One region of the Desulfovibrio sp. JC010 genome, then DNA from elsewhere that is predicted to be linked to it. Evidence: predicted binding sites of a transcription regulator. Region 1 holds the regulator's gene; each other region holds the start of a gene.
The links. The regulator sigma-54, encoded in region 1, starts transcription at its own class of promoters, with help from an activator protein. The targets are predictions, from matches to a motif close to CTGGCACGGNNNNTGCTT.
Positions count from the first base shown of each region.

Region 2: a site for sigma-54 is predicted at 3,368-3,385, ahead of FMR86_RS02225 (periplasmic heavy metal sensor). Genes of this name have one in related genera too.
Region 3: a site for sigma-54 is predicted at 1,625-1,642, ahead of FMR86_RS10540 (glycyl radical protein). Genes of this name have one in related genera too.

Region 1 is NZ_VOIQ01000022.1:43,465-50,789, reverse strand. It holds gene FMR86_RS19310 (manganese-dependent inorganic pyrophosphatase) at 92-1,012, opposite strand; gene FMR86_RS19305 (PTS sugar transporter subunit IIC) at 1,089-1,736, opposite strand; gene FMR86_RS19300 (PTS sugar transporter subunit IIB) at 1,801-2,262, opposite strand; gene FMR86_RS19295 (PTS sugar transporter subunit IIA) at 2,265-2,693, opposite strand; gene rapZ (RNase adapter RapZ) at 2,724-3,605, opposite strand; gene FMR86_RS19285 (PTS sugar transporter subunit IIA) at 3,704-4,153, opposite strand; gene hpf (ribosome hibernation-promoting factor, HPF/YfiA family) at 4,157-4,693, opposite strand; gene rpoN (RNA polymerase factor sigma-54) at 4,745-6,160, opposite strand; gene lptB (LPS export ABC transporter ATP-binding protein) at 6,478-7,200, opposite strand; gene FMR86_RS19265 (LptA/OstA family protein) at 7,264-7,325, opposite strand, start outside.
Region 2 is NZ_VOIQ01000001.1:496,269-503,593, reverse strand. It holds gene FMR86_RS02240 (sigma-54 dependent transcriptional regulator) at 1-97, opposite strand, end outside; gene FMR86_RS02235 (nitrogen regulation protein NR(II)) at 94-1,848, opposite strand; gene FMR86_RS02230 (DUF4405 domain-containing protein) at 1,864-2,706, opposite strand; gene FMR86_RS02225 (periplasmic heavy metal sensor) at 2,852-3,319, opposite strand; gene FMR86_RS02220 (Spy/CpxP family protein refolding chaperone) at 3,596-4,069, opposite strand; gene FMR86_RS02215 (ABC transporter ATP-binding protein) at 4,272-4,943, opposite strand; gene FMR86_RS02210 (FtsX-like permease family protein) at 4,953-6,113, opposite strand; gene FMR86_RS02205 (DUF2318 domain-containing protein) at 6,126-6,539, opposite strand; gene FMR86_RS02200 (radical SAM protein) at 6,689-7,325, opposite strand, start outside.
Region 3 is NZ_VOIQ01000008.1:76,762-84,086, reverse strand. It holds gene FMR86_RS10540 (glycyl radical protein) at 1-1,541, opposite strand, end outside; gene FMR86_RS10535 (sigma-54-dependent Fis family transcriptional regulator) at 1,876-3,372, shown strand; gene FMR86_RS10530 (sulfite exporter TauE/SafE family protein) at 3,530-4,264, opposite strand; gene FMR86_RS10525 (DUF4125 family protein) at 4,271-4,831, opposite strand; gene FMR86_RS20695 (hypothetical protein) at 4,845-4,979, shown strand; gene FMR86_RS10520 (APC family permease) at 5,419-6,924, shown strand; gene ybaK (Cys-tRNA(Pro) deacylase) at 7,023-7,325, shown strand, end outside.

The DNA.
Region 1 (7,325 bases):
AATCAAGCCAAGCAGACCTATGAAGGATTAAATAAAAAAAGGTCCGGCAAGTCGAAACCTGCCGGACCCAAAGAAGCTATGTATACTTAACTTATGCGGAGAAAGCTTTCTCGAAGTTAGGTACAACCTGCTTTTTGCGGGACATTACGCCTTCGAGGTATACTTTGGTACCTTCGGGAGCAACGCCGAATGCTTTTTCAACAACGGAAGCGTCGTCGGAAACGATGAGCATTTCGGAACCTTCTTTCATGATGTCGGTCAGCAGCAGGAAACAGCTGTGACGGCCGTCAGCTTTAACTTTTTCAAGTTCAGCGTAAAGGTCATCCTTAATGTTGTCGAAAACAGACAGGTCAACAACTTCGAGCTGGCCGATGCCAACTTTCTTGCCGGACATATCGAAATCTTTGTAGTCACGGAAGATGAGTTCGTTCATGGAAGCACCGGCAACTGCGGACTTAACGTTGAACATTTCCATTCCGAGAGCCATAACGTCTGCAACACCAGCGATCTTAGCCAGTTCTGCAACAGCTTCTTTATCAGCTTCGGTGCAGGTTACGGACTTGAACATAACGGTGTCGGAGAGGATTGCACAGAGAAGTACGCCGGCAATGTTCTTGGGGATTTCTACGTTGTAGAACTTGTACATTGCGTTGATAACGGTACCGGTGCAGCCTACGGGCCATACCCACATTTCGAGGGGGTTGGGGGTAGTAACATCACCGAGTTTGTGGTGGTCAACTACTGCTACAACTTCACCCTTATCAAGGTTGTCCATGGACTGAGCAATGTCAGAATGGTCAACGAGGATAACTTTCTGATCGGTAGCGTCAGTCATGATTTCGGGAGCAGCGCAACCGAATTTTTCCAGAACAAAAGCAGTTTCAGGAGCGATTTCGCCCTGTGCAACAGCTTTGGTTTCTTCTTTTGCTTTGGACCAGAGGTCAGCAATTGCGATTGCGGATGCAATGGTATCGGTATCGGGGTTTTTGTGTCCTACTGCGATAATAGCCATAATAATTTCCTCCTAAGAAATATGGTAGCTTAATTTAGCTTGTGTCTTCTATCACAATCTTCTTTTTCTGCCAAGTCTACATAATCCCGGCAAGGATAATAAAGCCGAATAAGACCACCCCGAAGACAAAAGTGGCGTAAGCTTTACGCAATCTAAGGGCCAGAAGGCCTCCGAGACTGGCTGCAATCCATAAAAAAGACCATCTCATATTCACACCGGCGACCAGCGGCCCCCATTTGTGAAAAAATATACAAAGGATATAATGAAGGATTATGGTACTTGTCCAGAAAAAAAGCCAAGAAGTGACAAAAGTTCTCAAAATAGACCGGAAAACCAGTTTCTGCGGGAGCTGATCCCCTGCTTTTCCCTTGCGCGCCCAACCGATAAGTTTATTGTGGCTGCGATTATGCCATTGCCTTAAAGAGGAATCCAGCCATGCCCCTATACGGGCAAGAGGAAGGCAGGCCAGCATAATAACCATAACCTGCCGCGCTTCGGTAAAAGCAAATGAAGTGGTCAGGGCCAGCGCGGCAAAAGTGGGGGCCAGAATGTGAGGAGGGATATAGGTTCCGGCAGGAATATTATCCAGCCAGAAAAGCTCAAAAAATACGGCAATCTTAAGGCTCGTGGCCACATCACCTGTGACGGCTCCCCAGAGGGCGCCTACCACTAATGGCCGCTCAAGAAGACCGGGATTTATTGTAAAACGGAAGAGCGAAAAAATCGCAAAAAAAAACCGATCACCGCAACCCAGACGGGAAACGACAAGGCCAATCCTTGAAACAGACTCATGAGAACCTCACCTGAACAGGATCATTGGGGACGCAGCGGAAATCAAGTTCAATGCCCTGCCCTTTAAAATAATGAAGACAGGATTCATCATCAGAACTGAGTGCCACGCTGGGAGAGATTTGTTTTTTACCGGGACCGTAATGGATATTGCCGATGTTCACGGTGTTGAACCGGAAGCCGGAATCCAAAGCCCGGCGCACATCGGCACAGGAAGAAAAGAGAATTATAGTACTGCCGTTCCCGCCGGTCAGGTTCGGAATCATGTCATTCAAATCCTCCACCGGACAGAACGCACATTTAACAGACTGCGGAATGGCCAGCGACATGATCTGCTGCTGCAGATCATCCCCTGCTACGGCATCGTTAGCCACGATGATATTCTTGGCGTGGGTGTACGGGAGCCATGTTTCAATAATCTGCCCGTGAACAAGACGGTTATCAATTCTCACCCACATCATGGTTACCCTTTGCTAGTTCGTTTTCGCAGCATTTCGCCGGCAATTACAATGCCCTTGGCAGCGGCCTTGCTGACTTCTTCAGCCATTTTCTGCAAAGATTCGTTGCGCATCTGAAAAGCTTTCAAAAGCATGGGCAGGCTGACCCCGGTTACAACCTCGATATCGTCGCCCTGAAGAAGTGAGAGGCTGAGGTTTGTCGGGGTACCACCGAACATATCAGTAAGAATCAGAACACCGTTCCCATTATTTACTTCGGCTATATTGCTTTTCAGGGAATCCACAGCGGCGTCGATCCCCTGCGAAACATCAACAGAAAGGGAAAGCACCCCTTCCTGCGGACCTACAATTAATTCACCCGCTTCAATAAGGGATTGCCCGAAGTTACCATGGGTAACGAGAACTATGCCGTTTTTGCTTGATTCTATATCCATCAAAATTCCCGATATGTTCAACTATAAAAACTACTTCAAATGAATGTGCTTATGTTCAAGTGAAACAGAATAACCATTATCTTTAAGAGTTGCAAATACCCTTTCAGCCGTTGCAACAGAACGGTGCCTGCCGCCGGTACAGCCAACGGCAATGGTCAGCCTGTATCGACCTTCAGCCTCGTAAAGAGGAAGCACATACTGAAGGAAATCGAGATATTTCTCAATAAAAATTGAACCGGGTTCCGTGCCGAGCACATAATCCGAAATAGCTTTATCCTGACCGGACAGGGGACGAAGCTCTTCTTCGAAATAGGGATTGGGAAGAAAGCGGAGATCCATAACCATATCAGCGGCAGTAGGCACATCATGCTTGAACCCGAAAGACATAACGTGAACCCGCAACCCCTGGGTCTTCTCACTCAGCTCAGACCATTTATCCTGAATCCTGCGACGCAGGTCATGGATAGAATATGTGGTGGTATCAATAACCAGATCGGCCTGATTGCGGACCTCCCCAAGAGCTTCTTTCTCTTTCTCAAGGGCATGTTCCAAACCGATATCCCTCGACTCAAGAGGGTGCAAACGGCGGGTGGTGGCATACCTGCGCACCAATTCAGGCAAACGGGCTTCCAAGTACAGAATACTTGGACGATATCCTTTGGAAGTAAGCTCTTCCCGGGTGACTTCCCAGTCCACACTGAATTCCAGCTGACGCAGGTCCATCCCCAGCACCAGTCCGCGGTAGGCATTGTCCCGGGTATTAAAAAGCTCAACAAGACGCGGAAGCATTCCGGCGGGCAATCCGTCCACACAGAAAAAACGCAAATCCTCAAAAACTTTCAGAACTGTCGACTTACCGGCACCGGACATCCCGGTAACAACAATCACTGGAAACGAATCTGCATCAACCACCCCAACATCCTCCTTGAGTATTAGCCCACAAACAAAATTAGCAATGACCTTAAGTTCATTGCTAATCTGATTTATTCCTGATTTTCAAATAGGTTCGGTTATGCGACACCGAGCAGACGAAGAAGTTCATCCTGATCCGCAGAGTCTATGAAAGCCTGCCGGAAAGCTTCATCCTTCAACTGCCGCGAAATCTGTGCCAGCACCTTTAAATGGGCACCGGCCCCCTGCTCAGGAGCCAGTACCATAAAGAATATCTTACATGGCTGCATGTCCAGAGACTCAAAGTCGACCCCTTCACTTGAACGGCCGACCACCACGACAATCTCTTCAAGACATTCCAGTTTTCCGTGGGGGATGGCTATGCCATCCCCTATTCCGGTTGTTCCGAGTTTTTCACGATCATTAAGGACCTTCAGTCCGTTTTCCACATCCACATCCAGACCGGCGCCCTTCAGTGCGGAAACCATTTCTTTCAGAACTTCACCCTTATCAGAGGCCTGCAGTTCATGAATTACAAGGTCCTTTGCCAGATTATCAGCTATATTCATTAGTTAGTATCCCGGGTCAATTAAACCGAAGTCGCCGTTATTGCGGCGGTAAATTACATTTATGGCTTCGTTATCCGCATTACGGAAGACGAGGAATTCATGGTCGAGGGTCTGAAGCTGCTCAGCGGCTTCATCAACACTCATGGGCTTGGGCACAAAAGAATCAGACTCAACAATCACAGGTTCCCTGTACTCTTCTTCCCCATAACTGAGAATTTCCATGCGGGCGGGAGCTGCCTCCTTGCGCCTGTGACTTCTCATCTTTTCATTTGCACGGCGAAGCTGTGCTTCAAGCTTGTCCAGAACCATATCCACGGTGGAATACATGTCCTCGGACACCTCATAAGCTGAGACATGCGTATGGTCAGAGGTGAAAACAACTTCCGCAACATGCCTGAACTTATCAACTGACAGATTCACCTGCATGTCAGTGTTTTCAGGGTTGCTGACGTACTTTACCAACTTGGAGAAACGGCTGTTTGCATATTCCTTAAGATGTTCGGATGCGTCGAAATTCTTAAAAGTAAATGCTACGTTCATAAAGAGCCTCCTTAGTAAGGGGTGAATATGCGTTGATTTCTCCGGACTACATTAGAATACCTTCTTCCTTTTCGAGGAGGAGAGAATCCCCATTGCAGTCCTGTACTTGGCTACGGTCCTTCTGGCAATATTGACTTCCAGCTTCTCTTTGAGAATCTCAGCAATCTTCTCGTCGCTGAGGGGTTTCTTTCCGTCCTCTTCTCCGATCAATTTCTTGATCGTTGCCTTGACGGACTCGGAACCGACCTGAGAACCGTCATCCAGACCGAGAGCACTATTAAAAAAGAACTTAAGCTCATAGATTCCGTGCGGAGTCGAAACATACTTATTGGTTGTTATCCGGCTCACAGTGGATTCATGCATCTCGATGTCTTCCGCAACCTCTTTCAAAATAAGCGGTTTAAGCTTGGTGACACCCTGAGCAAAAAACTCACGCTGAAACTTCACTATGGAATCCAAAACCTTATATAAGGTACGCTGCCGCTGATACAGGCTCTTCATCAGCCACTGGGCGGAGCGCATCTTATCCTGAAAATATTCCTTGTCGTCTCCCTTTGTTGATGCCAGCGTCTCCACATAAAATGCATTCATCTGCAATTTGGGAAGACCGTCTTCGTTAAGGACGATGACAAAATCACCGTCATATTCATAAACATAAGCATCCGGGCTGACATAGAAAGAGTCTCCGCTTGAAAAACTTGCTCCCGGCAGAGGATCAAGTGTCTGCATCAAATCGAGATAACTCTTTAAATCCTCCATGCTGAGTTTGAATTTTCTTGCCAGCGGCTTGTAGCGTTTCTTTTCAAGGTCATCCAGATGATCCCGCACCAGCGAGACCAGAATCGGATCATCATCAAGTTTCAACGCTTCAAGCTGAACAAGCAGACATTCCTGCGGAGTCCGTGCCGCTACCCCCACCGGGTCCAACCGCTGAATGCGGTGCAGCACATTTTCCACATCTTCGATTTCAGCATAGCATGTTTCGCAGACATCTTCCAAGTCAATCCGTAAAAAACCACCCGAACTCAAATTACCAACAATACATTCACCAATGACAACTTCCTTTTCAGTAAAATCGGAAAGACTCATCTGCCAATGCAGATGTCCTTCAAGGGATGTTGTCTTGGTCAGCCGGGCTTCAAAGGAGGTACCCTCTTCATATGATTCGGATTCACGGGAAGCGGACTGCTTGGAAGTACTGGAAAATTCGCCGAGATAGTTCTCCCACTCGGCTTCCTTGGAAATCTGGGCTTCTTCAGCCGTGGCGGTACCTGCTTCAGCATCCGCAGCATCAGTCCTTTCCTGTGCTTCAGCTTCTTCAAGGACAGGATTTTCCATGAGCTCCTGATGGACAGTATCCACCAGCTCCAGGCGGGAAAGCTGCAACAACTTGATCGCCTGCTGCAACTGGGGAGTCATTACCAGCTGTTGAGTAAGCTTTAATTGTTGTCTAAGTTCCAATCCCATATATTCAGGCCACCTTTAGTATATTCTCAAATTCAATTAATTTCAGTCAGTTGCAAACCGAGGCAACAAAAAATATTTTATATTCTGCCCCAGCCTTGATTCCACTATGCCACATCCAATTGCAAGATGCAACAAAGACCTCTGAATCATCTGATATTTATGGATTTTTTACACAAAGAACTTGCATATGAAAAAAGTGTACCAATGTTCGGGCGGACTGTAAATCAACAAAGGCAAAATTAATCAAACTTTGCAAAAAAACAGGCCGGAATCCCCTAAGGGACCCGGCCTGACGAACACTTATACACACCCGAAAGCTACAAACTGAAACTGTCACCCAGATACAGCCTGCGCGCCTTGGTATTTTTAACGATATTTTCAGGTGAACCGTTCAGGATCACCCGCCCTTCATAGACAAGGTAGGCCCGGTCACAGATGGAAAGGGTCTCACGCACGTTGTGGTCGGAGATAAGAATTCCCAGCCCCATATCCTTGAGCGAGGAAATGATGTCCTGAATATCAATAACCGCAATGGGGTCGATACCCGCAAAAGGTTCATCAAGCAGGATGAATTTAGGATTATTGATCATGGCCCGGGCGATCTCAAGACGCCTGCGTTCACCGCCGGAAAGATACATGGCCTTCTGATCCGCAAGACGCAGAATACCCAGCTGGTCCAGCAATTCATCCGCCCTCTTGGGAACGGCCTTGCCGGAAAGCCCAGTGTGCTCGATGATGATCTCAAGGTTCTTACGCACGGAAAGCTTTTTAAAAATGGAACTTTCCTGCGGAAGGTAGCTCAGTCCCAGGCGTGCCCGTTCATGCAGGGGCAGTGTGGTGATTGGCTTTTTATTAAAATAAACGTCCCCGGAAGTAGGCTTTACAACACCGACAAGCATATAGAATGTGGTGGTTTTCCCGGCCCCGTTGGGACCGAGCAACCCCACGACCTCGCCCTCGCGCACGGTCAGGTTGATCCCGCGGACGACCTCTTTAGGCCCGTAGTTCTTGACCAGTTTCTTGGCGATAATCGAAGACATAAAAGTCCTTTTTGATGCGCTTTGCGCTTTTGATGAAACGATTAATCATCATTATATCACAGGCTAAGGCGAAACATTTTTCGGGGTATAGAAAATGGCCTCGATAGGCTTGTTGCCGCCCACAA
Region 2 (7,325 bases), on a different contig from region 1:
GCACAGTCCAGCCATCACCTTCCAGCACTGCCCGGATGAGCATGCGCAATGATGGTTCATCATCGACTATGAGTACGTTTTTGCCTGTGGTGTTCATTGTTCGTTTCCTTCATCTTGCGCAGCCGGGAAGAACAGCTTGACGCAGGTTCCGCCCAGCGGTTCGGGCAGGGTGCCGGGCAGGTCGGGGCCGGAGATGGTCACCCGTCCGTTGTGTCCGCGCATGATTGTATTGACTATGGCAAGGCCGAGGCCCGTTCCCTTGGGTTTGTCAGTGAAAAAGGGTTCAAGGGCGTGTTTACGGATATCTTCAGGCATTCCCGGACCGTTGTCGCAGACACTGATCCAGACACCGTGTTCCGTGGCTTCAGCCATGATTGTGATCTCGCCGTTTTGTTCAGGAACAGCATCAAGGCTGTTGACCAGCAGGTTGAGCAGCACCTGCCGGATGCCGTCCGGGTCGGCGTAAACTGCGTCTGTGTTCAATTCAGTTTGCAGGCTGGTGCCTTTGTGTTCAAGGTCGAAGCCCATGAGGGTCTGCATGGTCTCGCAGAGTTCGTGCAGACCCATGGATTCGGGATTAAGCTCGTGCGGCTTGGAGAGATAGAGCAGGTCGGTGACCACCCTGTTCAGGCGGTCCGCTTCCGTAAGCATGGTTGTGGCGTAGGTGGCGTAGGGCTGCTCATCTTTGAATTTATCCGCAAAAAGCTGGGCGAAACCGCGCAGGGAACTCAAAGGGTTGCGGATTTCATGGGCCACTCCGGCGGCCAGTGAGCCGATGGAGGCCAGCCTGCGCGCTTCGTAAAGGTCTTCTTCAAGGTCGGCAATGTCGGTACGGTCGCGGATAATGATCATGGTCCGTTGTTCTTTCAGACTTTCAAAGTAAGGGAAGAAGATCAGTTCAAGGTTTTTACCGCCCATACGGACATGTTCCCAGACAACATTTCCCCGCCTGAAATCCTGCAGGGATTCGTAAGAAAAGTCATTCCAGTTTTTGCCTACCAGCACTTCATCCGCCGGGCTTTGCAGCAGGGTGTGTGCAGAACCGTTGGCGGCAAGGATGGCTCCCTGCGGCGAAATGGTCAGCAGTCCGTCGGGCATGTTGTCCAGCAGGTTGGCCTGAAAACGTTCCAGCCGGGTCAGCTTTTTGCCCTGTTCGCGGCGTTGGAAATAGGCCACAGCCAGCAGCCAGAGTACGAATCCGGCCAGAAAAATATATCCGGTCTGCAGCAGGGCTGCCCTGCGGTACTGGTTGAACTGGCGCAGGTGTTTTTCCGCACTCAGTCCCAGCAGCAGGTAAGTCTCTTTGTCCGGCGGAGGCATGAAGCCGCGCCTGTGCTTCTGGTGTCCGTAGAGCCGTTGCAGGACAGGCTGGCCCACCGTGCCGTAGAGCAGGGCGGCTTTGCCTTTTATCATCACCGGAGTGCTGGATTCCCGCATTTTGGTGATCATGTTAAACAGGCCGGAAGGCGGGGTGTAGACAGGCTTTTCATCTTGATCCTGTTCAACAACCAGCATGGGCTTATGGTCCGGTCCGTAAAGGGCGATGTAGAGCAGGTCGCCCTGCGCCACCATTTCCCGGAACAGCTCGCGCGCATCCGGCAGCAGTTCATTGGGCATGCGCCTGTTGTGCGGTCCCGGCGGTCTCATGCGGCGTGCGCCTTCCACCAGCTGAATATCCAGCCCGCGGGCAATGGAGCGGGCCGAAAGCAGCATGTGTTCAAACACGGTCTGATGCATCTGGCGCAGGTTGTGCCATGTCAGGTACAAACTTCCGGCTCCGAGAAGAATCAGGGCCAGCAGTGCCAGAGCAAGAGGCAGTTTATGTGATTTTTGTGAGCTTAGTTCCATTTAGTCCGGCTTCATTTAGGGATTTAGCAGGTTGCCTAATGCACGCGGAGAATCCAGTCCCAGTGCCCCTGCAATCTCCTTGATGAGGGTGTTTTTGTCAACAACCACGCCCTTTTCGCGCAGGATGCCCAGTGCGGTGTTCAGATCCAGATTGTATTTTGCGCAGTATTGCCCAAGGCTCATGCGTCCTATTCCTGCGCCTGATTGGCCGGACTGCTGATTCGAGTCCCCTCCTTCTTTTTTCATGGAGGATTTGTTCTGTGGTTGATCTTTTAAAATAATATCATGCAGCTCTTTGGGGGTAAGTCCTGCCTTGTTGGCGATGGATTTGATGGATTCCTTGGTGGATTCAAGTTCAATACCGGCGTTCTTTATGGATGCGGCGGCCTTGTCCACATCCAGCCCCATACGCTTGCAGAAAATTTCCAGCGGGCTGAGTTCCGCGTGTCCGTACGGGGGAATTCCGTATTTTTCTTCACCCTTGGCCTGAAAGTACTGGGTGCCTTCAAGAACCTGCTTCATGGGCGGCAGTTCAAGCAGGGTACCGAAAGCAACAAAAAGAGTGATTATCAGGCTGATAAAAAATGCGGGAGATGTGAAATTTGCTTCCCCGGCTTTCTTTTTAAGGTAGGCGAGAATGGGCTTCCAGTTCAGCCAGATGTGCAGGATGGAAACAACAAGAAAAAGGACCCCGGTGCAGATATGGATATCGCCCCATTGTTCCTTGCTTAAGGTCAGCATAGTCCAGTCCGCCCAGTAGGCAACCCTGCCCTGCGGGACGATATACAGAACTACACTGGTGATAATCAGGACGATAAATGAAAAAAAGCTGGTCAGGGAAGTGATTTTTCTAAACATGCTGCGCTCCTTTGATTTGCTCTGATATTGATAACTTAAATATGGGCGCGTTTGGAAGGTCTTTAATAAAAAAGGAGGACCGCTATAGTCCTCCTTTTTACCCGTTTTCCTGTAATTAAGTGTAGATGAACGTTATTTAAAGGGGTTAGGAACGTTGGCCCGGACATCCTCCGGCAGGGCAGTCGCCCTGCTTGTAGTTGCCGCAGCCTCTGCCGCCTTTACCCATTCCCTGCCCCATGGGCGGGAAGGTCAGGCCGGTTTCCTTTTCTATTTCTTCTGCCATCTTTTTATGTTCTGCGTAGAGCTTGTCCCGTACTTTGGAAAGTTCCTGCACCAGAGCATGGATGGTCTCTTTGTCGGCCTTGCCGGAATCCACCAGAGCTTTAAGTTCAGTGTGTTTTGCCCACTGTTCGCTCTTCAGGGTCTGAAAAGTGGATTCATATTTTTTAATGATCTCTTGCACCTGTTTTTGTTTCTCAGGTGTCAGCTGCTCATAGGCAGCCCAGTTACCGTTGTGGTAACCGGCGTTCCGGTAACCGTTCCGTGCCATGGCGACTGATGCTACAGCCAGAACCAGCACGACGATCAAGGGAACCAGAGCTTTTCTTTTCATAAGATCTCCTGATGCGGTTAAAAGTTGTTGCCCTCTCGGTTTGTCATAAAGCACGTGGTGTGCCAAAGTGAAAAAATCTTTTATATTAGTGTGTTGTTGGTTTTTGTGCAGTGGAGGTAAATTTTTAAGTGCAAAATATATGTGCAGCCAGTTGCACAAAAGTGCATGCTCACCTGCAAAATAAAAAAAGAGGCCCCGGGGAGAGGGGCCTCAAAAACAGGGGAAGGAGTGTTCTGTTTTTTTCTTCGCAGGGGATGATGGTATTATATGTAAAGACTAGGAGTTCCAGCGACCTCTGTCGTCATTGTGGTGTCTGCGGCCTTTGCGTGGACCGTCGTCATCGAATCCGCGACCGCTGAACCCACGCATGGGCATTTCAATTCCGGTGGCTGTTTCGATTTCTTCATTGACCTGCTTGCGGAGGTTGTAGCCCTTGGTTTTGAGTTCAACCATTTCCTGAACAAGCTTGCTGATGGTCTTCTGGTCGGCCTTGCCGGAATCAACCAGTGCATTCAGTTCGGTGCGCTTGGCCCACATCTGAGTCTTGATGGTCTGGAATTCATCCTGATGCTTTTTGAAGATGGCTTTTACTTCCTGCTGTTTTTCAGGGGTCAGCTGTTCGAAAATCTGGCGGGGACCGTTGCGGAAGCAGTCGTTGTTTCCTCTCTGGTAACCGCCGCCGGCCATGGCGGTTCCGGCAATGGTCAGGACCATGATTGCTACTACGGGAATTACGATTTTCTTTTTCATGATTATCTCCTTGGGGTTGTATGAAAAAACTTTGCTATCTCGTAATTCCCCTAAAGCACAGGGTGTGCCATTTTGCGTAACTTCTTAAACTGCTTGAATTAAAGTGTTATCGCCTACTGTGGCGGTCTGAAAATGGCAATGCAATAGCTGCGCAAGAATGCACAATTTGTGCAGATATAATGTTAAAATGCACTTATATAAATTAACATTTATTAACAATTCTGCCGTCTTCCAGTAAAATGGTCTCCTTGGCCATGGAGGCATGGCCTCGGTCATGGGTAACCATGGCGATAGTCAAACCGTCACGGTTTAAATCGTTCAGAATTTCCATAACTTCGTTTCCTGTAGCTTTATCCAGACTGCCGCAGGGTTCGTCCGCAAAGAGTATGGAAGGTGATTTCACCAGTGCCCGCGCAATGGCAACACGTTGCTGTTCCCCGCCGGAAAGCTGGCCGGGCAGACGCTTCTCTTTACCCTGCAACCCCACCCGCTCAAGGCAGATCCGTCCTCGTTCCAGCAGCCTTGCATTAACCGGTTTCAGCTTGTCCAGAAAGGGCAGCAGTACATTTTCATGGGCGGTCAGGTAAGGCAGCAGGTGGTGGGACTGGAAAATGATGGAGAATTCTTCCTTGCGCAGCCTGTCGATTTTAGAATCGGGCAGGTCTGTGATTTCAGTCCCCTTAAAATAGATATCTCCCTCCACCGGGCGGAGCAGGCTGGATATTACACTGAGCAGTGTTGATTTTCCGGACCCGGAGCGGCCGACGATTGAAGTAAATCCGCCTTCCGGAATGTTGATGGATACATTGTTCAGCACGGTAACAGCTGTGGAACCTTCACCGTAACTATGGGTAATTGAATCAGTTTTAAGCATACTGGCTCCTTATAATGATACAAGGGTTCGGGAGGGATCAACGCGGGTGGCGCGCAGTGATGGAATGGTTGCCGAAAGCACTGCCAGCCCGGCAACGGCCAGAAAGGTCAGCCCGAAAGCCAGCGGATCAAAAACAATCTCAGCCTCAGCCATATCGAGATTCTCAAGGATTTTACCGCTGGCGAAATATCCGCCCAAGTAACCGAAAATCCCTGAAATACAACCCATGAGCAGTGCTTCAAGGCAGAAGATGGAGAATACCGAAGTGGTGGAAAAGCCCAGCGAGCGCATGAGGCCGATTTCGGTTTTGCGCTCATTCACTGCCGAGAAGATGGACAGCCCGATCATGAAACAGGCGGTGAGCAGGATGACCCCGCTTACGGTCCAGGCCATCTGGTTAACAAAGTTGATGGCGGACATGCGCTGTTTGACTACGTGCTGCAATGCTTTCACTTCTACATCAGGTACGGCTTTGACTATCTGCTGCACTATTTCGTCAATGGGGCATCCGGCGCAAAGGGCGGCCACCTCAATGAAGTGCACTGCTCCGGGACGGCCTACGCTGTTTCGCAGCAGGTCGATATCCATGAAGATCACGTTGTCATCCTCTGTTCCGGTGGGGTCGAGAATTCCGGCAGTGAGCAGGCTGTTCCCTTCTATCTCAATAGAGTCTCCGGGATTTATGTCCAATTTGGTGGCGGCATTGAAGCCGATGACGATTTCATGCTGATTTTCAGGGAAGCGTCCCAGCGGATACCAGTGGGTCTTGATATTCAACTCGTCCGCCATGCTGACGCCGACCACAGCCACAGGTGTATCTTTAACTTTTGATATGGCGGCGAATTTCGGGGCCACGGCACTGAGCCGTTCTTTCAGGTCAATACCGCGTACAGCTTTGAGCACCGGGGTGCCGTCAAGTTCGTGTGAGCCGTAAGCCACGTTGCCGAGGTCCAGACCGCCATAACTTACGGACAGGGATTCTGTTTTCGGGGTGATCAGGATGTTGGCCCCGAATTTACTCATCTTTTCTTCCAGACTGTTGCCCACAACCGTGGAAAGCAGCTGGATGGAAACCACGGACATGACACCCACGGTAAATACAGTGCAAAGCAGGATTGTGCGCAGGGGACGGCGGCCCAGATTGCGCAGGGGAATGGTGAGTAGATTCATGAATCGCGCTCCCTAAAAATATTTAGCCCCGGAGCGGACCGCATCCAGAGAGATGAATAGTTTATCGCCTTCGGTCCGTCTTTCCAGCGGGGAGGGATTGCAGCCGCCTTTGACTACATTGATGCGAGTGGAGTGGAAGCGCATGCCGCAATTGTTGCAGACCATGAAATCTCCCTGCTGGGAGTATCCCTGCTTGGACCGGTAGCAGACATCACAGGCATCAAAGGCCGCGCGGATGATTCCATCCTTGCTGCGGACCACAAAGAAACGGATTTCCTTGCCGTCCATCTCTATTGAATAGTAATGAGCCTCGCCGTCATTTACTTCCGCTACTGGAATGCTAAGTTCCTGCGGCCCTATTTCCATTCCGGCTGTTGCGTTTGCCGGAACCATCATAAGGGCCAGCAGTAGAATCATTTCTTTCATAAAACTCTCCTTTAAAATTCATACCGTAGAAGTATGCAATTGCTGTGCAAGAAGAGTGATTTCGGTAGGTAATGAAATTGATTGTCAGTGGAGGAGCCTAAAATGATGTGAATTGTGCAATGCAGTTGCACATAAGTGCAAGGCGAGGCTTAATCGTCTTCAAGCCACTGATACATGCCGCAACTCTTGCAGTCTGCGCAGCCTGCCGGGGGGCAGACCGGAGTTTTTTCGGCTTTTTGGAAGCGTTGCCATTCACGCCAGAGGTAGGATTTTTTCACTCCGGTATCGATGAAGTCCCAAGGCAGGGGGGCATCTTTGTCCAGTTCATCATCCACAAAACGTTCAAAGTCCCCTTTGCAGAATTTGGAAGCTTTTTTCCAGCCGCCTTTTTCAGCGGCATATTGGATGAATTCAGCCAGACTTTCATCGCCCCGGGAAAGGATGCCCTGCAACCGGGCCTGAAAAGGATTATCCCCGGAAAAGGCCATGCCTTTGTACTTTTTGGTCAGCCCCTTGACCTTGGAAAGTATGGCCTTGAGGTCTTTTTCAGAAGGCATGGCAGCCCATTGCAGCGGGGTCCACGGCTTGGGTACAAGGCAGCTGGCCCCGAAGGTGATGCGCATGAACTGCTTTTTCTTCTTGCCCTGACCCCGTTTGCGGGCCTCGTCCATCTTTTCGAGCATGAGAGCCAGTTCTTCGTAATCTTCGGCAGTCTCACCGGGCCAGCCCACGATGACGTAAACCCGCAGATGGTTGACCCCCTTGGCGGCGCAGAGTTCCACCGCG
Region 3 (7,325 bases), on a different contig from region 1:
TCGTAAAGGTCTTCGAAGGTTTCGAAAGTGATGGGATCTCCGGTTTCTGCGCCGACCTTTTTCTTGGTTACCGGGCATTTACCGTTGTTAAGCACCAGTTCCACAACTTTTGCGAGGCAGGGCTGGTCTTCCTGAGTGATGAAACTTCCTTTGCCGCAGACACCGGTGGATACGCAGCCGTAGTTACCGCAGTTACGGGCATCTTCAAGGGTGATGCCGTCGGGGTACTGCGCAAAACGGGCGAGGGTGCGCTGGATAACTGCGTTGTTGTTCAAAATCTGGGGCTGGCCGGAACCGCCGCGGATGCACTCAACAACTTTCTGCATGTAGGATTCTTTGAGCTTCGGATGGTAAAGCAGGGTCAGGGTGGGCTGGATGCTCTTCATCTGAATCTGGGTTTCGAGCATGAGCTCTTCCAGTTCGGTGGAAGCATCACGGCCGTCTTTATCCACACCGCCGATGGTCATGGACTGCCCGGTGTGTCCGGAAAGGGTCAGCGCGTAGGAGTTGCCCTGATATTCGCCCAGTTCGAGGTGACGAATCCACTGGAACTTGAGCATGGTCAGAACCTGCTCGCGGGTCAGGTTGCCTTCGTCAATGTCTTTTTTGAAGAAGGGGTACATGTACTGGCCGTAGCGACCGGGGGAAACTGCGCAGGCCATCTGCTCGGTTGCCACGCAGAGGTGGGTGAACCAGAAAGACTGGATAGCTTCGCGGAAGTTGCGGGCCGGGTGTTCGGGAACGCGGCGGCAGATTTCTGCGATTTCCAGCAGTTCCGCTTTTACTTTAGGATCGGATTCTTCAGCCGCGGTCTTTTCAGCCAGATCAGCGTAGCGGTGGGAGTGCTTGATTACCGCGTCAAAGGTGATCAGCATGGAGCGGTAAAGGTCGATCTTGTCGCGGTTGGCAAGGGTGTTCTGGGTTTCGGTGAGGCGGGTGCGCACTTCTTCCATAAGGTGGCGGATACCTTTGTTCAGCACCATGCCGTAATCAGCGATACCGGAACCGGAAGCAACGGAAACGTTTTCGTAGTACATGCCTGCTTTGGCGTACTTCTTCGCGCTTTCACCGTACTTTTCCTTGTACATCTTGTTGTTCTGGTCGATGGCGGTGCGGCCTTTCCAGAGCTTGTAGGTCTTTTCGAGCAGTTCCTGAGTCTCGGCGGGGATTTTCATTTCGCCGAGGGAGGCCATTTTGGCCATCTGCATTTCTTCTTTGATCCAGGAGACGTTCCATTCGGGGTAGGCGTAAACACCGGCACGCACACCTGTAAGGGTACCTACAATGGGGTTGCCGTCGAGAAAGATTTTTTTCTGGGTTAGTACACGTTCCAGAACTTTGGCGCGGACATATACTACAGGTTCACCCTGATGTTTTTCATATACTTCGTTCAGGAACTTCAGACGCTCGGGGTCCATGACCTGCGGAGCGTTCATGAGGTAATCCTTGAGTTCCTTGACGCGGTCTTCAGCTGTATCCCAGTTGATGCCGTATCCTTCGGCAGTTCTGGTTTCTTCTTTTGCAGACAGGGTAGTATTCATTTCCATCTCCTGTGATTGTGCTATTGTTTTTGGTCTTTTAGGTAGATTGAAAGTTTGATTCGTTCGCTTGTTAAATCCGTCACTAGCACGGGCTGTGCCAGAGACGGTTTTGTGGGCAAAAAATTACTATAAGCTTTTGAAATAGAAGTGTTTAAAAGCGCACAAGCGGCGTTGATAGTGTGAAGGGGGTGGAAAAGCAAAAAGAAAGAAATTTTTCTTTTTTGATTAAAATTTTTATTTGCCAAAAAATATTTTTTTATTTATCGACCCCATCAGCAACCGGAGGTTCAAACCGGTTTTGAGCCGTTCCGGGGAAAGAGAGAGGTTGTGAAAAATGTATTTTAGCAGGGAAAAGTTTCGTAATGTCAGCCGCCGCAGTGTGCTGACCCCGGAGATGCTTGCCATCTGGGATGATCTGGGACTGGGAGTGGCGGTGGTGGATAGTGAAGGGTATTGCGAGTACATGAACCCCATCCAGCGCAAGGCGGACGGGTTTTCACGCATCCATGTGGAAGGGCAGCACATCACCAAGCTCTACGTGCCTCACGAGCTGGATTGCATTCCCACAGTCGAATGTCTGCGTAAAAATGAGCCGATTCTGAAGAAAAGCTACCTTTACAAGACCACCAACAACTATCTTGCCGGGACTGTTTCCGACTTTTTCCCGCTTTACGATCAGGGTCGTAAGGATGGGGTAATCACCTTCACCCTCTGGACCGGATCAGTGCCTCTTGGTGATTCCAAGAAGCGGTCCCGCAAGTCCGCAGCCCGCGATAAAAACTATTCATATTACACCTTTGATTCCCTCGTGGGCGAGGATGATTCCCTGCGCGAGGTGCTGGCCGAGGCCCGCACTGCGGCCAGGTCTTCTTCGCACGTCATGATCTGGGGCGAGAGCGGTACCGGTAAGGAAGTATTCGCGCAGGCCATCCATATGGAAAGCGAGCGCAGGGAAAAGCCTTTTATTGCCGAGAACTGCGCGGCTATCCCGGAGAACCTGCTTGAAGCCATTCTTTTCGGTACCTCCAAAGGGGCCTACACCGATGCCCCGGATAAGCCCGGTCTGTTTGAGGAAGCGGACGGCGGAACCCTGCTGCTGGATGAACTTAACTCCATGCCGCTTGGTTTGCAGGCCAAGCTGCTACGCGTGTTGCAGGAGAAGCGGGTCCGCAGGCTCGGTTCGCAAAAGGAAATTCCCGTGGACGTACGGGTGATCAGCATCCTCAACGAAGCTCCGCTTAATGCCGTAAGTTATGGCATCCTGCGCAGTGACCTGTTTTACCGTCTGGCGGTGGTGGGCTTAGCCATTCCGCCGCTGCGTGAGCGCAAGAAAGACCTGACCGTGCTCATTCGTTCATTCATTGCCTGTTCGGAACAGACCAGTTCACCCGGACTCATCGGGGTGGAACCGGATGTTCTTCAGATGTTCCTCGATTACGATTGGCCGGGTAACGTGCGCGAGTTGCTCCACGTTATCGAGGGCAGCCTTGCCCTGCTTGGCGAACGGTATTCTATCGGGGTGGAGAATCTGCCCCGTCATTTCCGCGAAGCCTGCGAAAATTCTTACATGCCTACACCTCTAAGTGCTGAAACGGCCGCGCCGCAGGCTGAAGAGTCCATGCTCGGCAAGAATTTCTTTGATTACAGCCTGATCAAGCGCAACAGCGTGGTTCCGCTTAAAAGCTGCGTGCAGCAGTACGAAATTGAATGCATCAAGAACGTACTCAAAGTAACGGGCGGCAATGTGGCCAAGGCCGCCCGTATTATGCAGATTACCGGGGCCGGTTTGCGCTATAAAATTCAGCAATTAGGAATTGGAGAAGATTTTTAACAAGCTTCGCATTTAGCTTCTTAAGACGGTCTTCGAATAAAAAGACGGCGAAGCCTTAATAAAAGGTTTTGGGAGAGTCCAGAGAACCCTTTTGCAAAAGGGTTCTCTGGCCCCCGGAGGGAGAATCTCTTAATAAAAAGCGCGATAGCGCATCAAATTAAAGGAATGATCTGACCAGACAGACGACTCCAGCCAGTGCGATTACGGTCATGAGCACTTTGCGGAATAAATCCTGATTGATGTGCTTGATTACCGGAAAGGATAGCAGGGTCCCGATGAGTGTAGCCGGTGCTCCGTAGATGGCGTAGTCGATTACCGTGGGGGTGATCAGCCCGGCACTGCCCTGCAGGATGCAGGTGAAAGTGGCCCGGATAACAAAAAAGACCCCGAGGGTGCCGAGGAATACGCGCGGTGCCCAGCCTACATAGAGACCGTAGGCCCCGATGGGCGGTCCGTCGAATGAGATAGCCGTGCCGAGCAGGCTGGCTCCGAATCCGGCGGCACTGCCCCGTGACCATGATTCCGGGTGAGTTTTTTTGACTTTGAAGGTGAGCTGCCAGTACACGTAATAGATGAGCAGCGCACCGACCGCTCCCTGTAGGATGGTGCTGGAAACAAAGGTCAGGATGTACAGCCCGGCAAAAGCTCCGGGTACGGAGCCGACCAGCAGCGGCTTAAGTGCGGACCAGCGGCAGTGCCGGAAATGCATGGCCGCGATGCTGCCGTCCATGATGACGTTAAGCAGGCAGGCAAGGGGAACCAACTCCTGCATGGGAATGAACATTGCCGCTGCCGGAACAGCGACCATGGCCCCGCCGATACCGCTGACCCCGGATACAAATCCGCCGATCAGCCAGAGCAGGAAAACAAGGGTGTGTGGTGAATCGAACATGAAATTTTACTTTGTTGGTTTGGATAGTGATTCTTCGCAATGGGTGAGGGACTCGTAACCCAGCTTGCGCATGAGGATTTCGTATCTTTCACGCACGAGGTTGCCGTGTTTTTGCTGCACGGAGCGGGCGTAATTCAGATAGATGTCCAGAGTTCCGGAGGAGTAGGTTTGTAATTCACTGCCAAGGTAGATGCAGAAGGACTGGTGTCCGTCAGGATGCACGGCGCGGGGGAACTGGGCGGCTACTTCCTTGCGCCATTCGCTTTCCAGCTGGACGATGGCGGCAATGGCCGGGGAATCGTTCTGTACCGGGATGAGTCCTTCCATGAGCGCGTATTTTTCGGTCATGAGATTGCGCTTGTCGGCCACTGCTTTTTCAAGGTCGGCGAGGTAGGATTCAAGGTAATCGTCCGGCATTACTCCGTGGGTCATGTTGCGCATGATGCGGAAAGAATCCGGGTGCTCCTGACAGGCAGCGGTGCCGCCGCGGTTCTTCACTGCAAGGAACATGTCCAGTTCCAGTGCGATGATATTTTCTATGATTTGTATACGTTTATCTTCGGCCATTGGGGGCTCCTTTATGAAAAAAGTAACATGCTTTCGGTTTGCAAAGGGGGTGCCTTTTCAGGGAATTCAGCTGCTGAAATTGTATGTTTTTCAGTATCATCTTGAATTGATTGCTGAAGTCAAGGTTTTAGGTCCGGCGGGTGAGTAATCGGCCGCTTTGGGAGTGAGTAAATGCAAAACAAAGAAAATTTTTTAAAAAGATAAAAAACTTTCGAAAAAGAAAAATATTTTAAAACACATTTATTGACGTTGTTGATGGTTTTAAAAATTTTACCAGTTATTTCTGGCTATTATATTGATGGTGAAGAAATTCACGAATTGGCACTCTGTTTGCTTAAAACAGGCGGCGGCTGGTGGTAGAGCCGCTGATTCAGGTAGGATTGAAAGTTTATGAATGTTTGTTCGCTCTTTGCAAAGGAGAGGAGGGCCATGCCGCATAAAGCGGGAGCATGGCGCTATGTGTGCGGCAGGTTCGCAATCCGCACACACAGCAGGCGGTTGCTTTAGGTTAGAGGAGGAGCAGCTGCCGGGGTTGGGCACTTTTCGGGGTGTCTGCCGCGAACTCATAAAAACAAAGAGATAATCTGATGTCACAAGAAAAACTGGAATTAGAAAAATCAATGTCGCCCGCGCAGGTCTGGGCACTGGCGCTGGGGTCAATTGTAGGCTGGGGGTGCTTTGTTCTCCCCGGTGATATGTTTCTTCCGCAGGCCGGTATCATGGGTACCCTGATCGGCTTCGGTGTCGGCGCATTTCTGATTTGCTTTGTAGCGGTCTGCTACAGCTATATGATCAAGTACGCCCCTGTTGCAGGCGGCGCGTTTGCATATGCTTATGTCGGCTTTGGACCCACTGCGGCTTTTGTCTGCGGGTGGGCACTCGTGCTTGGGTACATAGCCATCATCGGCATCGACGTTGCCGCACTGGCGTTGATATTCCGTTTCCTTTTTCCGGGGGTCTTTGAATTCGGACCGCTGTACTCCATAGCCGGGTGGCAGGTTTATACAGGTGAAGTAATTCTCATGACCGCGGCAACCCTGCTTTTCGGCTGGATGAACTATCGCGGCAATAGCTTTGCAGGTAAATTGCAGGTTATGCTGGCCTTCCTGCTGACTATCGGTATCGTGGCTCTGTTCACCGGTTCCGCTTCCCTTGAAACCGCGCAACTCGGCAACCTCGCACCCCTGTTTGCAGAGCACCGTTCCGAGCTTTCCTGCGTACTGATCATTTTCGCTATCTCCCCCTTTCTCTTTGTGGGCTTTGATACTGTGCCGCAGGCCGCAGAGGAATTCACCTTTGAGCCGGCCCGTGCACGCAACATCATGATCATCGCCATTCTGTGCGGTGTTGTTCTTTATTCTCTGGTTACTCTGGCCGTAGGTATTGCTATCCCCGTTCCTGAAATGCTGGCTAAAATGGACGCCATGCGCGCCACCGGCGGAACCGCATGGGCCACAGGCGAAGTAGCGGCCATGGCTTTCGGTAAGCTGGGCGCAGTTGTTCTGGCCTGCGCGGTTATGGGCGCGGTCTGCACCGGGATCAACGGTTTTTACATCGCCACCTCCCGTCTGCTGCTGAGCATGGCTCGCGGTCGCATTCTGCCTGCATGGTTCGGTGATATCCATCCCAAATACCGCACACCTCACAAAGCCCTGCTCTTCACCATGGCTATCGTCCTGCTGACCCCCTTTGCCGGACGTTCCGTTGTGGTCTGGATTGTGGACATGAGTTCCGTGGGTACCGGTATCGGGTATCTATTCTCCTGCCTTGCAGCACGCCGTGTTCTGATGGGGTCCGAGGGCGTTTCCGACCGTCTGGTCAAGCAGTTCTGCTGCGTGATGGGTATTCTGGCTTCCGTGCTTTCCATCGTGCTGCTGCTTATTCCCGGCTCCCCGGCATACATCAGTGAGGCTTCCCGCTGGTGCATGGTTACCTGGGTAGTCATGGGTGTGTTCTTCTATTTCTCCAGCAGGGGTGAATGGGCGAACCTTCCTGAAGCTGTCGTGCGCAAGAGTATTCTGGGCCGTGAAGATATTCCTGTTTTCTTCAAGAGCAAAGAAGCTCAGGCACAGCCCCAGACTGCTTCCGAGTAGTTAATAAATTCCCGGCAGGAATCGCTTTCTGCCAAATGAACATATATCCCCGTCAGCAATGCTGGCGGGGATTTGTTGTTTTGTGTAAAAAGCTCCCCATGACACCTGCAATAAATATAGCCAAGAAAAAGAAGATACAGTTCAAGGTCCATGAATACGAGCATGATCCGTCCGCCGAGGCTTACGGCAAGGAAGCAGCGGAAAAACTGGGCGTTGCCCCGGAGCGCGTTTTCAAGACTCTGGTCGCCGGAAGCGGAAAAGACCTGTTCGTAGTCGTGGTTCCGGTCATGAAAATGCTGGACCTCAAGGCTCTCGCCAAGGCCGTGAAGGTCAAAAAGATCGCTATGGCTGACGTAAAGCTCGTGGAACGTACCACCGGATACGTGGTCGGCGGGGTCAGC